DNA from 4 places in the Tatumella sp. UCD-D_suzukii genome. Region 3 is predicted to be linked to each of the others. Evidence: predicted binding sites of a transcription regulator. Region 3 holds the regulator's gene; each other region holds the start of a gene.
What was found. Region 3 encodes LexA, which represses DNA repair genes until DNA is damaged. Its sites were predicted from a motif close to TNCTGTATGTACATACAGNA; they were not measured.
Positions count from the first base shown of each region.

Region 1 (3,148 bases), on a different contig from region 3:
CACCCAGTGCATTGATCAGATATTCACATAACCCGCGTAGCCCGTCACAGAGTTTAAATAACTGCTGACAGCGTGCAGTGGCTTCTTCCGGTAATTCCCCCAGAATAAAACGGTATTCCGCCTTCCCCTGCGGATCTTCCGTCAGTAACGGCATAAATTCTTCCGCCATTTCCTGCATTAACTGCCGGACAACACCGCAATGTTCTTCCAGACGACCGGGGCTTGCCAGCGGCGGCGGTGATTTAAAGGTAAACCAGCTGCGCAGGGTACCAATAAATTTAATAAACAGATCCAGCTGCAAGGCGCTACCGGCGGGTGAAATATCACTGCTCATTTCCAGCGCATCCCGCGCCACTTCAGGAAGATGATGTCCTTCATCAACGACCAGCAACATCTCTTTCGCCGGGGGCAGAACCGCATCACTTTCCAGTGCCGCCATCACCAGTGCATGGTTGGCGACAACCACTTCAGCCTGCTCTATTTCCCGGCGAGCCAGGAAGAACGGGCACTCTTTGTACCACTGACAATGGTGAGCCAGACAACTGTTTTTATCGGTCGATAGCCGCAACCATAACGGATCGTCGATCTGTTCATCACAATGATCCCGGAGCCCGTCCCAGGCGCCGGATTTCAGTGAACTCTCCAGCCGGGTACAGACTTTCTGTTCACGTTGCTGCTGTTCGCCGGAAATGGCTGGCCGGGTTCCTGCCGACTCTTCCAGGTAGAGGAATAAATCCCCCTGCGTGTCCGGTTCAGCGGTGGTAAATGCCAGGTTGCGGGGACAGACATACCGGCGGCGCCCGAAGGCCGCCGTAAACGTCAGGTCCGGAATAAACTTTTTTAACAGCGGCAGATCTTTATCAAAAATCTGATCCTGCAGGGCAACGTTGGCGGTACTGATCACCAGTTTCTTTTCTGCCGATCGGGCAACCGCGATCCCCGGGATCAGGTACGAAAGGGTTTTACCGACACCGGTCGGGGCTTCAATCACCAGATGACGATCATCTTCCCCTGCCAGCGTTTTTGCCACTTCAGCAATCATCTGACGTTGCGGCAGACGGGGGATAAAATCGGCGACCTGTGTCTGTAACAGCTTATACCATTCGCCGATTTGTAATTTTAATGCGGGAGTCAGAACCATAACGACCATCTGCCTGAAGAATCAGACTGTATTTTTACACAGTATGGCGGCCGACGGCAGTCCTGAAAGCAAATTAGCCCGCAATTCATTGTGTCGTCCGGTGCCATTGTTCTGCTGAGACTGACAGAATAGTTTTTTGATAACGCATGTTAGATTATAATAGCTATCGGATCTGTGTCAGGATAACTACGATATGTCCCAGTCTGGGTTTTACACAATCGGTGATATTTCAAGGGATTGTTCCATCAACCCGGTCACTTTACGCGCCTGGCAACGGCGTTACGGGCTGATCACGCCGCACCGGACGCCCGGCGGGCACCGCCTGTACAGCGAAGCGGACCGGCAAAAGATACTGGAAATTAAACGCTGGATCGAAAGCGGTTTACCGCCGGCTAAAGTTAAAGCCCTGCTGGATGGCGAAGCCACCGAGACCCGCAGTGAATGGGTTTTACGCCAGGATGAACTGCTGTCTGTTCTGCGGGATAATCAACCGGCACGGTTACGTCAGTGGATTTATTCTCTCGGGAAAGATAATCCGGCGGGCGTACTGATAGATCAGGTATTTCTTCCGGTTCGTCAGAGGCTGATGCTGAATCAACACACGGCCGCCTATATGAGCAGTTTGCTGGACGGTATTCTGATCGATTATGTCAGCTTTTCACTGGCAGCCACACGTAAACGTGCCGGGGAAGATGCACTGCTGATCGGCTGGTCCTCCCGTGACCGCCTCCGCTTGTGGCTGGAAAGCTGGCGTTTAACGGAAAAAAACTGGCGTGTTACCGTACTGGCTGAGCCACTAAAACTGACGGATCCGCACCTGTTACCCCACACACAAATTTTTTTATGGACCGATAATCCATTAACGCGGGTACAACAAAATCAGCTGGCAGAATGGCAAGAGAGTGGTTATAAGATTGAAGCACTTCACAGGTCAGCGTCTTCCTCATCCCCCTTACGGGATAAGATTGCAGAACGGTCATCCTGATCCTGAAGAACCTTTCCCTGTTAACGGAGCAGCATGGACATGAACTGGCAAAAAATCGGCATTACCTTTCTTTTCCTGCTACTTGCTGTCGGGGGGATGGGCGGCCTGATGCTGGTGGGCTATACCATTATCCTCAGGTCCTGACCCACCCTTTGCGGAGTAACACGGCGCTACTCCGCTGCTATAAAAGCGGGATGATGGGCAATAGCCTGTGACAGCGTATAAAGAAACCAGGGAGTAAACCTGTCGGGATCGGCGGCCATTTCACGTTGTAATTCACCCACATGGCTATATCGCCACGCATCGGCTTCCTCAATATTGAGTACCGGCGGTTCGTCGGTGATGCCGAAAAAAACATGCCCGTATTCATGTTCCGTCAGACCATTGTTCAGCGGCATATTATAACTTATTTCGAAAACCGGCTGCAGAGAGATGCTCAGCCCCATTTCTTCACGCAAACGACGTTCTGCCGCCTGTTGTGTCCCTTCGCCAGGAAAAGGATGTCCGCAACAGGTATTGCTCCACAACCCCCCGCAATGGTATTTGCTGGCCGCCCGGCGCTGGAGCAGAAACTCACCTTTCCGGTTAAAGACATACACAGTAACGGCCCGGTGCAGTAGCCCTTTTTCATGTACTTCCAGTTTTTCCATTTTTCCTGTCGGGATATCATTTTTATCGACAAGAATAACTTCGATCGCTGACATAAGAATTCCTTAAAAAATCTTCAGTGATTATACACTGCTGCCAGCGCACAGTGAATCACTCCCCCTCAGCCGGTGAGGCGGCTCTGCGCATCGCTTTGGCGCGTGCGCCGTCGGTCACTGACCAGCGCAAGAGGGCCGCCACACCCTGCATGCTGTGACGGGTCATCCATCGCTGTAAACGACTTCGGCGTGGCAGACCCGGTACCGACGTCCATTCAGGCAGCAGATCGCCTCCGGCACGCAGCATAATATTCATCACGGGACGGGCGGCGGCCGAGGGTGCCGGTGCCGAATACAATAACCGGCTGACTTCGCAGG
Region 1 is NZ_JFJX01000053.1:129,487-132,634, forward strand. It holds gene dinG (ATP-dependent DNA helicase DinG) at 1-1,141, opposite strand, end outside; gene CG67_RS10490 (MerR family transcriptional regulator) at 1,335-2,126, shown strand; gene CG67_RS18100 (protein YohO) at 2,166-2,270, shown strand; gene idi (isopentenyl-diphosphate Delta-isomerase) at 2,297-2,830, opposite strand; gene CG67_RS10500 (oxygenase MpaB family protein) at 2,886-3,148, opposite strand, start outside.
Region 1: the regulator LexA is predicted to act here: its motif matches at 1,166-1,185, upstream of dinG (ATP-dependent DNA helicase DinG).

Region 2 (3,148 bases), on a different contig from region 3:
ACAGGTGCTGGCGGGCTGGATAGCCAGCAATGTACAGCCGCCGCAATACCGGCATCAGCCATACCTGCACACACTGATGCACTCTCTTCCGGCGCCTTTGCTGGGGGAGATCCCGCACTTAACTGACGATACGGAGTTTTCATCCTGCGGTCGCTATCTTGATTTGCCGAAGAGTATCAGGTCAGCCACTTATTGATCATTCCCTCATCCAGTTGGGCCACCCGGCCGGTGGCCACATTCCGTCCGCGATGCAGTAATAAAAAGTAATCCGCAACACGACGGATAAAGGAGACTCTTTGCCCCAGCAGCAGGATGGTCATACCGTACTGATGATTCAGGCAACGCAGCAGGTTGCCCATATCTTCCTCCAGCCAGGGGGACATACCTTCAGTCGGTTCATCCAGGATCAGCAGCTTGGGCTGTAATACCAGCGCCCGGGCAAGGGCCAGTTGCTGCTGTTGATCCGGGGATAAGTCGCCACTACGCTGGTGGCGCAGGTCATACAAATGAGGAAAAAGGTCAAAAATCATCGGCGGGATCGCCAGTGGTCCGTTACTGCGGGCGGCTTTCAGCGCAATCATCAGGTTATCCTCCACACTCATCCGGGAGAAAATATTACGCGCCTGAGGGACATACCCGATGCCCATCCCGGCCCGTTGTTCTGAAGGTTGCAGATTCAGATCGCGGGGCGGGGCGTTTTTTTCCTGCCAGGTCATGGTGCCACTGTTGACCGGCAAATACCCCATAATACAGTTAACGAGGGTGGTTTTACCCATTCCGTGCTGACCGAGCACAGCAGTGCATGAGCCTGGCATCAGATCCAAATCCACATCCCAGAGTGTATGGTTTTGACCGTAAAATTGATTGATAGCACGTAAACTCAGCATCTGTTGAACTCCTCTCGTAGTAAACAAGGCCTGACGAATGAACACGGGACAGCAAGTCCGTGTCATCTCTCCCTCCGGCGACAGCTTTTACCTGATTAAGCAATATCCGGGCCAGCTTTTACGACCCCCCCGGATCGTGAGCCTGCCTGAAAGCGCAGGGGCCTGCAGTACGGTTTTTTCCCGCCTGTGGGCCAGGTTAAGAAATGGTTGCACTTTGTCGGTGCTTCAGTGCAGGTATCGTGGTGCAGCAAAAAGGCTAAAAAGTGATAAAATCTGAGTCAGGGGGCTTGACTGTAGTCAAAAATACCGCGCTGGCAGCGGTTATGAATGCAATGAAACCCGTCGTAAAACGGTAAAAAAAACTTAAAAAAATATTTTTTAACCGGTATTTTCCACCTCCTGCACTTTATGCACAGCAGGTCCTCTCTGGGCTAAAATCAGTTATCCACCATTCCTGTGGATAACTATGTGCATTAGCGTCGTAAAACAGCGCTGACGCAAGGAAATATGCGGGCTGGCAACAGGCTGGCTGTAAACCGGGCTTTTCTTATTATTCTTATTTATTCAACTAGTTAATTAAAAGCAAGTCTTCGCGTATTGCCACCCGGAATTTTGCCATGGCTTTATGACAATCGCTTGACAAAAGGTAAAGGAACAAAGTTCCGGTGGATAACCCGACCGGAGAGATGTTTAGCGGGGGGAAGGGTCTGTTTCAGGGTCTGCGCTGTTAAGTTTTTTTTAACAGAACTGGCTATATATACAGTGTATCGATTGGCATATTTTCAGTCAGCGAGTAAAATAGTTACCCCGCACCGTCAAACGCAACAGGCAGGCATACGATGAGCAAAGTGTTTAAACTCCATTCTGAATTCAGTCCATCCGGTGACCAGCCGGACGCTATCCGGCAACTGGAGGAAGGTCTGGAAGACGGTCTGGCGCATCAGACATTGCTCGGGGTCACCGGATCAGGCAAAACCTTTACGGTCGCCAATGTGATTGCGGACCTTAACCGTCCGACTATGGTACTTGCCCCCAACAAAACGCTGGCGGCACAGTTGTATGGCGAAATGAAAGCCTTCTTTCCTGACAATGCGGTGGAATATTTCGTCTCGTATTATGACTATTATCAGCCGGAAGCTTATGTGCCGAGTTCTGATACCTTTATCGAAAAAGATGCCTCTGTAAATGAACATATAGAGCAGATGCGTCTGTCTGCCACCAAGGCCCTGCTGGAGCGCAAAGATGTTATTGTGGTGGCATCGGTCTCGGCGATTTATGGTCTGGGTGACCCGGATCTGTATCTTAAAATGATGCTGCATCTGACCCGCGGGATGATCATTGATCAACGCAGTATCCTGCGCCGGCTGGCCGAGCTTCAGTACACACGTAACGATCAGGCATTTCAGCGCGGAACGTTCCGCGTGCGTGGCGAGGTGATTGATATTTTCCCTGCAGAATCGGATGAAATTGCCCTGCGGGTAGAGTTATTTGATGATGAAGTCGAGCGGTTATCGATTTTCGACCCGCTGACAGGGCAGATTGCACAGACGATACCGCGTTACACCGTCTACCCGAAAACGCACTATGTGACACCGCGTGAACGTATTGTTCAGTCCATGGAAGAGATTAAAACCGAACTGGCTGACCGGCGCCGGGTGTTACTGGAAAATAATAAGCTGCTGGAAGAGCAGCGTATCGCGCAGCGTACCCAGTTTGATCTGGAGATGATGAACGAACTCGGGTATTGCTCCGGGATTGAAAACTACTCGCGTTATCTTTCCGGACGCGGACCTGGTGAGGCTCCACCGACCTTATTTGACTATCTGCCTGCCGATGGTCTGCTGGTGGTCGATGAGTCTCACGTGACTATTCCGCAGATAGGCGGTATGTATCGCGGAGACCGTGCCCGTAAGGAAAATCTGGTGGAATATGGTTTCCGGCTGCCGTCAGCGCTGGATAACCGGCCACTGAAATTTGAAGAATTTGAAGCGCTGGCACCACAAACTATCTATGTTTCTGCAACGCCCGGGGCCTATGAACTGGAAAAATCCGGCGGGGAAGTGATAGAACAGGTGGTACGTCCGACCGGATTGCTTGACCCGATTATTGAGGTGCGGCCGGTGGCGACTCAGGTGGATGATTTGCTCTCAGAAATCCGTCAGCGGGTGACCCTGAATGAACGTGTGCTGGTGACCACACTGACCAAACGGATGGCAGAAGATCTGACCGAATACCTGGAAGAACATGGTGAGCGGGTCCGT
Region 2 is NZ_JFJX01000053.1:152,503-155,650, reverse strand. It holds gene bioD (dethiobiotin synthase) at 1-196, shown strand, start outside; gene CG67_RS10595 (ATP-binding cassette domain-containing protein) at 177-887, opposite strand; gene uvrB (excinuclease ABC subunit UvrB) at 1,727-3,148, shown strand, end outside.
Region 2: the regulator LexA is predicted to act here: its motif matches at 1,633-1,652, upstream of uvrB (excinuclease ABC subunit UvrB).

Region 3 (3,148 bases):
CATTTTCGGGGAGAAGCGGATAAAGCTATCCCGCCCCAGCCAGAGGATGGCACAGAATTTCTGTAATCCGTTGAGTTCACGCAGTAATGGTGTCTGCGTCCCCTGAGTTTCCTTGCCTGGCGCCCGGCCAAACATTACCGACACCGGCACCAGTTGAACATCCAGCGCCGGATTATTCCTGTGCAGATCCAGATAATCGTGGAAAATTTTCACGGTTTCCTGGTTCGGAGTGAAATAAGGCAATAACCGCGGGCCGTCATGAATAAAGACATGACGCGGTAGCAAACTGCCGTCGATTTCCAGAGGTTCTAAAGGGTCCGGCAGATCATGCTTCAGGCATTCGGTACGAAGTGCCAGCAGATCTGCTTTGGAATCATAGGGAAATACATAGATAATAGGGCGGGTAGGGTCCAGACCGAGTTCGGCCACAGGATCACCCGGGATCACCTTGCTCTTTACCAGCAAAGATAATGGAATACTTAGTAATTTATAATAAAGTTTACGCCAGCCTGACATAGATAAATCCGGAGCCTCTTTTGATAGCAAAGCGGCGCAATCATACCAGAAACTGCAAAGAAGATCTGTGACCAGGTGCAGTATTGAAAATTAACAGGAGAGCGGGCGAATGGCAGGAAGGACAACGGGATGGCGGCGTCTGGTGAAGGCGAGCGGCTATTCATGGCAGGGGTTGCGGGCTGCCTGGCAGCATGAGGCGGCCTTCCGGCAGGAAACCGTGGTGGCTATCGTGGCCATCGTCATTGCCGGCTGGCTGGATGTGGATACGGTTTCACGTATTCTGCTGATTGGCTCGGTGGTGCTGATTATGATCGTTGAAATTATCAACAGTGCGATAGAGGCCGTGGTCGATCGGCTGGGCCCGGAAATACACCCCTTATCCGGACGGGCGAAAGACCTGGGATCGGCCGCGGTATTACTGGCGATCCTGCTTGCGGTGTTTGTCTGGGGAAGTGTGCTCTGGCAATGGTGGTCACTGGCGGGATAATGACCGACAGTTGTTTGTTTTATGACGGTTTTTGGTTTTCATTTCCGAAAGACCTGTATATACTCACAGCGACTGTATAAACAACCAGGGGGCGGGATGAAAGCATTAACCAGCAGGCAGCAGCAGGTCTATGACCTGATTCGCGACCATATTCAACAGACGGGTATGCCGCCGACACGTGCGGAAATTGCTGCCCGCCTCGGTTTTCGCTCCCCGAATGCGGCAGAAGAACATCTGAAAGCCCTGGCACGTAAAGGTGTCATTGAGATTGTCTCCGGAGCCTCACGCGGTATCCGCCTGCTGATGGAAGAAGAAACGCCGGAAGGTCTGCCTCTGATTGGCCGGGTGGCTGCGGGCGAACCTCTGCTGGCCCAGCAACATATTGAAAGCCACTATCAGGTCGATCCCGGGCTGTTTAAGCCGGGGGCTGATTTTCTGCTACGTGTCAGCGGGATGTCGATGAAAGATATCGGTATCCTGGACGGAGACCTGCTGGCGGTTCATAAAACCCAGGATGTCCGTAACGGGCAGGTTGTGGTGGCCAGAATCGATGACGAAGTGACCGTGAAACGCTGGAAAAAACAGGGGAATACGGTACAGTTATTGCCTGAGAACAGCGAATTTTCTCCGATTGTGGTGGATGTCCGCGAACAGAACCTGACGGTGGAAGGGCTGGCCGTGGGTGTTATTCGTAACGGAGAATGGCTGTAACTGACGGGCGATTGTCCGTCAGCCGGTGACCGGCAGAGAGTCACTCCGGTCGCTAAGATTGACCCCGCACCCTAATACACTACGCTGAGTTGCTTCTGCGGCTATCAGCGTTCGTCCGCCGGTCACCTTTTCCCCGTCCGGCGGAGACACTGTGCTCTGTCAGGAAAATCCATGTCCTTTTTGAATACCACCGACAAAAAACTCTGGCGACTGGCATTACCGATGGTGTTATCCAATATTACGGTTCCGTTACTGGGACTGGTGGATACCGCGGTGATCGGGCATCTGGACAGTGCTATCTACCTGGGCGGTGTTGCCATCGGTACTACGGTCACCAGCTTCCTGTTTATGCTGCTGCTTTTCCTGCGTATGAGTACGACGGGGATGACGGCTCAGGCATGGGGATCCGGAAATTCAGCCGCCCTTGCCAGGGCACTGGCTCAGCCACTGATCATCAGTCTGGTGGCCGGGCTCATCTTTATTGTGGTGCGTGACCCGGTCAGCCAGCTGGCCAGCGGAGTGATCGGCGGTGATGCGGATACGCTGGAACAGGCTCGTGTGTTTATCCGTATGCGCTGGCTCAGTGCGCCAGCGACCTTTGCGAATCTGGTGCTCCTTGGCTGGCTGCTGGGCGTTCAGTATGCCAGGGCTCCGGTGATCCTGCTGGTGGCCGGTAACCTGGTCAATATTCTGCTGGAAGTATGGTTTGTTCTGCACCTGCATCTGGGTGTCCGGGGGGCAGCGGCGGCCACAGTGATCTCTGAATATGTCTCGCTGCTGGTCGGTGTTCTGCTGGTGTTGCAGGTATTTCGTCGGCGCAAGATATCGGTACGTTTACTGCTGGAGGGCTGGCGTGGCGATATTAAACGTTTGCTGGGCCTGAACCGCGATATTCTCCTGCGGACGTTACTGTTGCAGGTCTGCTTTGCTTCCCTGACTCTTATCGGTGCCCGGATGGGAGCACAGGTCGTTGCGGTGAATGCACTGCTGATGATGTTTCTTACGTTTACCGCCTATGCACTGGATGGATTTGCCTATGCGGTGGAGGCGGTGTCCGGAGAAGCCTACGGGGCGCGTGAAGCCGGAAAACTGCATGAAGTCTGGCGCGCCTCCTGCCGTCAGGCAGGCATTGTCGCACTGCTCTTTTCGCTGGTGTATGCGCTGGCCGGGCAGTACATCATTGCGATGATGACCTCACTGCCTTCCCTTCGCCATCTGGCGGATCACTACCTGATCTGGCAGGTTATTCTGCCTCTGGCAGGCGTCGGCGGGTATTTACTGGATGGTTTGTTTATCGGTGCCACGCGCGGACGGGAAATGCGTAACAGTATGGCGATTGCCGCGGCAGGGTATGGCCTGACATTGTGCAGCGTTCCCTGGCTGGGTAATCACGGCCTCTGGCTGGCGCTCTGTGTCTTTATGCTATTGCGGGGG
Region 3 is NZ_JFJX01000001.1:36,137-39,284, forward strand. It holds gene plsB (glycerol-3-phosphate 1-O-acyltransferase PlsB) at 1-516, opposite strand, end outside; gene CG67_RS00165 (diacylglycerol kinase) at 626-1,003, shown strand; gene lexA (transcriptional repressor LexA) at 1,100-1,714, shown strand; gene dinF (MATE family efflux transporter DinF) at 1,886-3,148, shown strand, end outside.

Region 4 (3,148 bases), on a different contig from region 3:
CACTTTAAGGACGTCAGTTGAACAGCTCATCTGATCTCTTATTGTGTATTACGATTACAGTGAGGTAAATAATGCATAAATTCACCGGACTTATCGCAGCCGGCGCTGTCATGGCTATTCTTTCCGGCTGTACGACGTATCATCAGGCAGAAAGCTATGTCACCAAACCCGTGGTAAAAGACGTCAAAAAAGGAATGACACGTGACCAGGTTCGCCATATCGGCGGGCAACCGGCCTCCGTGATCACCATGATCCATGCCCGTGGAACCTGCGATACTTACATTATTGGTCAGAGCGAAGGTAAACCGCTGACCTATTTTGTCAGCTATAACGAGACCGGACATGTGATGAATTACGGCTTCCAGAGCTGCAGCGAATACGACACAGATCCCCAGGCACCGCAAGCGAACTGATCCTTCGCTAATACGACAAAAGGCCAGCATTATGACTGGCCTTTTGTCTGTTCAGGATGCTCTGTGGCTACAAACCATCAGGTCGCGGGACCTCGATATAATCACCGTCGATATTACGCTGATAATAATGGCCTGCCTGCACATAATAACGTTTACCGTTAAAGTCCAGCACCTGCAGATGTTGCGGTGTACTCTGTGGAGGCGGGTTGACCACGACATAGTCATTCCCCTGACGCTGATAATAAATACCGTTGAGAAGATAGTAGGTCAGGCCGCCTATCAGAACTCCGGTCGCTAAGTCAGGCAGAAAGCCGCCGCCAGGGCCGGGACCACCATGCCAGCCTGGCCCGCCACCGGGGCCAGGGCCGCCGAAACCAGGGCCGGGACCATGCGGGTAAGCCAGCGCTATACCTGGCATAGTCAGGGCTAACGCCAGCAGAGATGGGATAACTTTTTTCATATTCTATCTCCGACAATAATTGAGCAAATGATCGGCGCGGATACCCGAAAACTCAAGGGTTATAGCTCGGATTTTTCCTTCCATTACACTAATTAACGCTTTCTTAACGGGCTTCCCCGTTACGCCTGGCACTTCTTTACTCAACATTCACTATGCCGCCGTACAGCGGTTAATGCAGGGACTGCGTCAGCTGTTTTTGCCAATCGATAGCGGTTGAATAAATTTGTTTGCCGGTCGTGCTGACGACCTGTTTCGTCAGAGGACCTGGCAGTAATACCGCACAGGCAACCAAGGTGATACAGAACCATCGTTCCAGCAGATTACTTTTTTGCGGCTGTAACACCGGAAAACGAAACCGCCAGCGACAGGGCCATAGCAGAGGCACACCCGCGGGTGTCAGCATATCGGCGACAATATGGCTCAGATAACCCAGGACCATTCCCTGCATCACGTCAGCGGGCAGCCACAGAGCCTCCGGCAGTTTCAAATGCAACAACCACAATCCGGCGACGATGGCTATCAGGCTATGGGTAAATCCCCGGTGACCGAATGCACGGGAGACCGGGACAGAAATCCAGCGTAAACGTCTGCCGAGCAGGGACGAAGGGTGATCAATATCCGGCAGCAGACATGTCAGTAATGTTGCCGGGAGTAAATGCCACCAGTCTGCGTGGGCAATAACGGGGGTCAGATCGCTGCGTTTAGCAATAATGGCGCTGGCAACAGCGAAGAGAATATGGCCTTCGGCCGTCATGAGATATCCTGCAACTTCCTGATTAACTGTCAATGTATACAGTATAGGGATTTATACAGCGAAAAGGTATATGTGACGCTGTAACAAATAATAAATGACATTGACACAAGCAGAGAAAACTCCGCTCCTGCGGGGGCGATGAAGCGCAGGAAAAGGCCACGGAAATTTCTGCACAGGCGGCGCAGATAACGGAAAAGGATACCAACACTGCTGAGTCAGTGATGCTGGTTACGTCGGGAGCCGGGCGGAGAGACGGAATTCCCCCCGGAAGTCATGATCCTCACGTGTGATCGTTCGTGCCCGGGAGAAGACCTTTAACGCGGCGTACAGAAGTCTGTCGTCTGACCGCAGGGAGCCTTGGCTCCCTGCACCGGCTCAGCGGATAGCCGGTAAGTAGCCCAACAGATCCGGTGTCAGATCATTAAGGGAGTCTACGCGGGCGTGTGCCAGACTCCAGACGGGCAAATGGGCTTCTGCAGCGGCAGGCACGACCAGCGTACGCATTCTTGCGGCTTTCGCCGCAACCATACCGTTAAGTGAGTCTTCCAGAGCCACGCAATGTAACGGGTCTGTCGCCAGTGCTGCTGCGGCATTCAGATACACCTGAGGATGAGGTTTGCTGTAAGGAAGTTCGCCTGCGGAAGCGACCGCGTCGAAATAAGGCTGCAGAGAAAATAGTTCGAGGACGCTCTGAATTAAACTCAGCGGAGAGGCGGAAGCGAGGCCGATTTTAAAACCACATTCGCGACACATCTCCAGAGCTTCACGGACACCCGGCATCAGCGGGCGCTGTTGGCGAATTTTCTCTGCCACCTCAGCGATAATCTGCTGTGTGATCTCTTCAGCATTCAGATGGCGGATATTGCCCGCATCAAACCAAAGTCTGACCACCTGGTCGATACGTAATCCTGTGGTTTCCGGTAAGGAGTCACGCAGGCTGATATCGATGCCAGCACGTGAGAATACGTCCAGTTCAGCCTGATGCCAGAACGGTTCCGAGTTGATCAGCAATCCGTCCATATCAAATATTGCTGCTTTGACCGGGCGATGATAGGCCATAAAACCCTCCGTGAATGGTTAAAACATTGCAAAAAACTAACAGGGTAACGAAAATTATGCGTCCGGTTGTATGAAATATCTCAGGAATTATTATTTTAGCGGTATAAAACAGGAAAAATAACCGGGGCGCAGGTAGACTTGTATCACAAAAACCGCTGCAGGAGAGAGCATGAATTATCAACAAACAGGCAGGATCGCCATCGGCAAAAAAGTTGCCGGCTGGTTGTTATTTATTCCTGCTGTGATATCGACCCTGATATCACTCATGAACTATTTGTACATCCACAGTGATAACCAACCCGGTATCGATGCGGTATTAACAGATTTCATTCATGTCATGATCAATATGGTGAAATTTAACACGCCGTTTCTGAGCTTTTTATGGCAGAACTCACCGGTCCCGGACTTCGGGACACAGGCCGATGTTTTGTTCTGGGTGATTTACTTCATGATTTTTGTCGG
Region 4 is NZ_JFJX01000012.1:211,974-215,121, forward strand. It holds gene osmE (osmotically-inducible lipoprotein OsmE) at 72-413, shown strand; gene CG67_RS05070 (DUF6515 family protein) at 481-873, opposite strand; gene CG67_RS05075 (metal-dependent hydrolase) at 1,043-1,627, opposite strand; gene hxpB (hexitol phosphatase HxpB) at 2,003-2,686, opposite strand; gene CG67_RS05085 (YniB family protein) at 2,856-3,148, shown strand, end outside.
Region 4: the regulator LexA is predicted to act here: its motif matches at 1,652-1,671, upstream of CG67_RS05075 (metal-dependent hydrolase).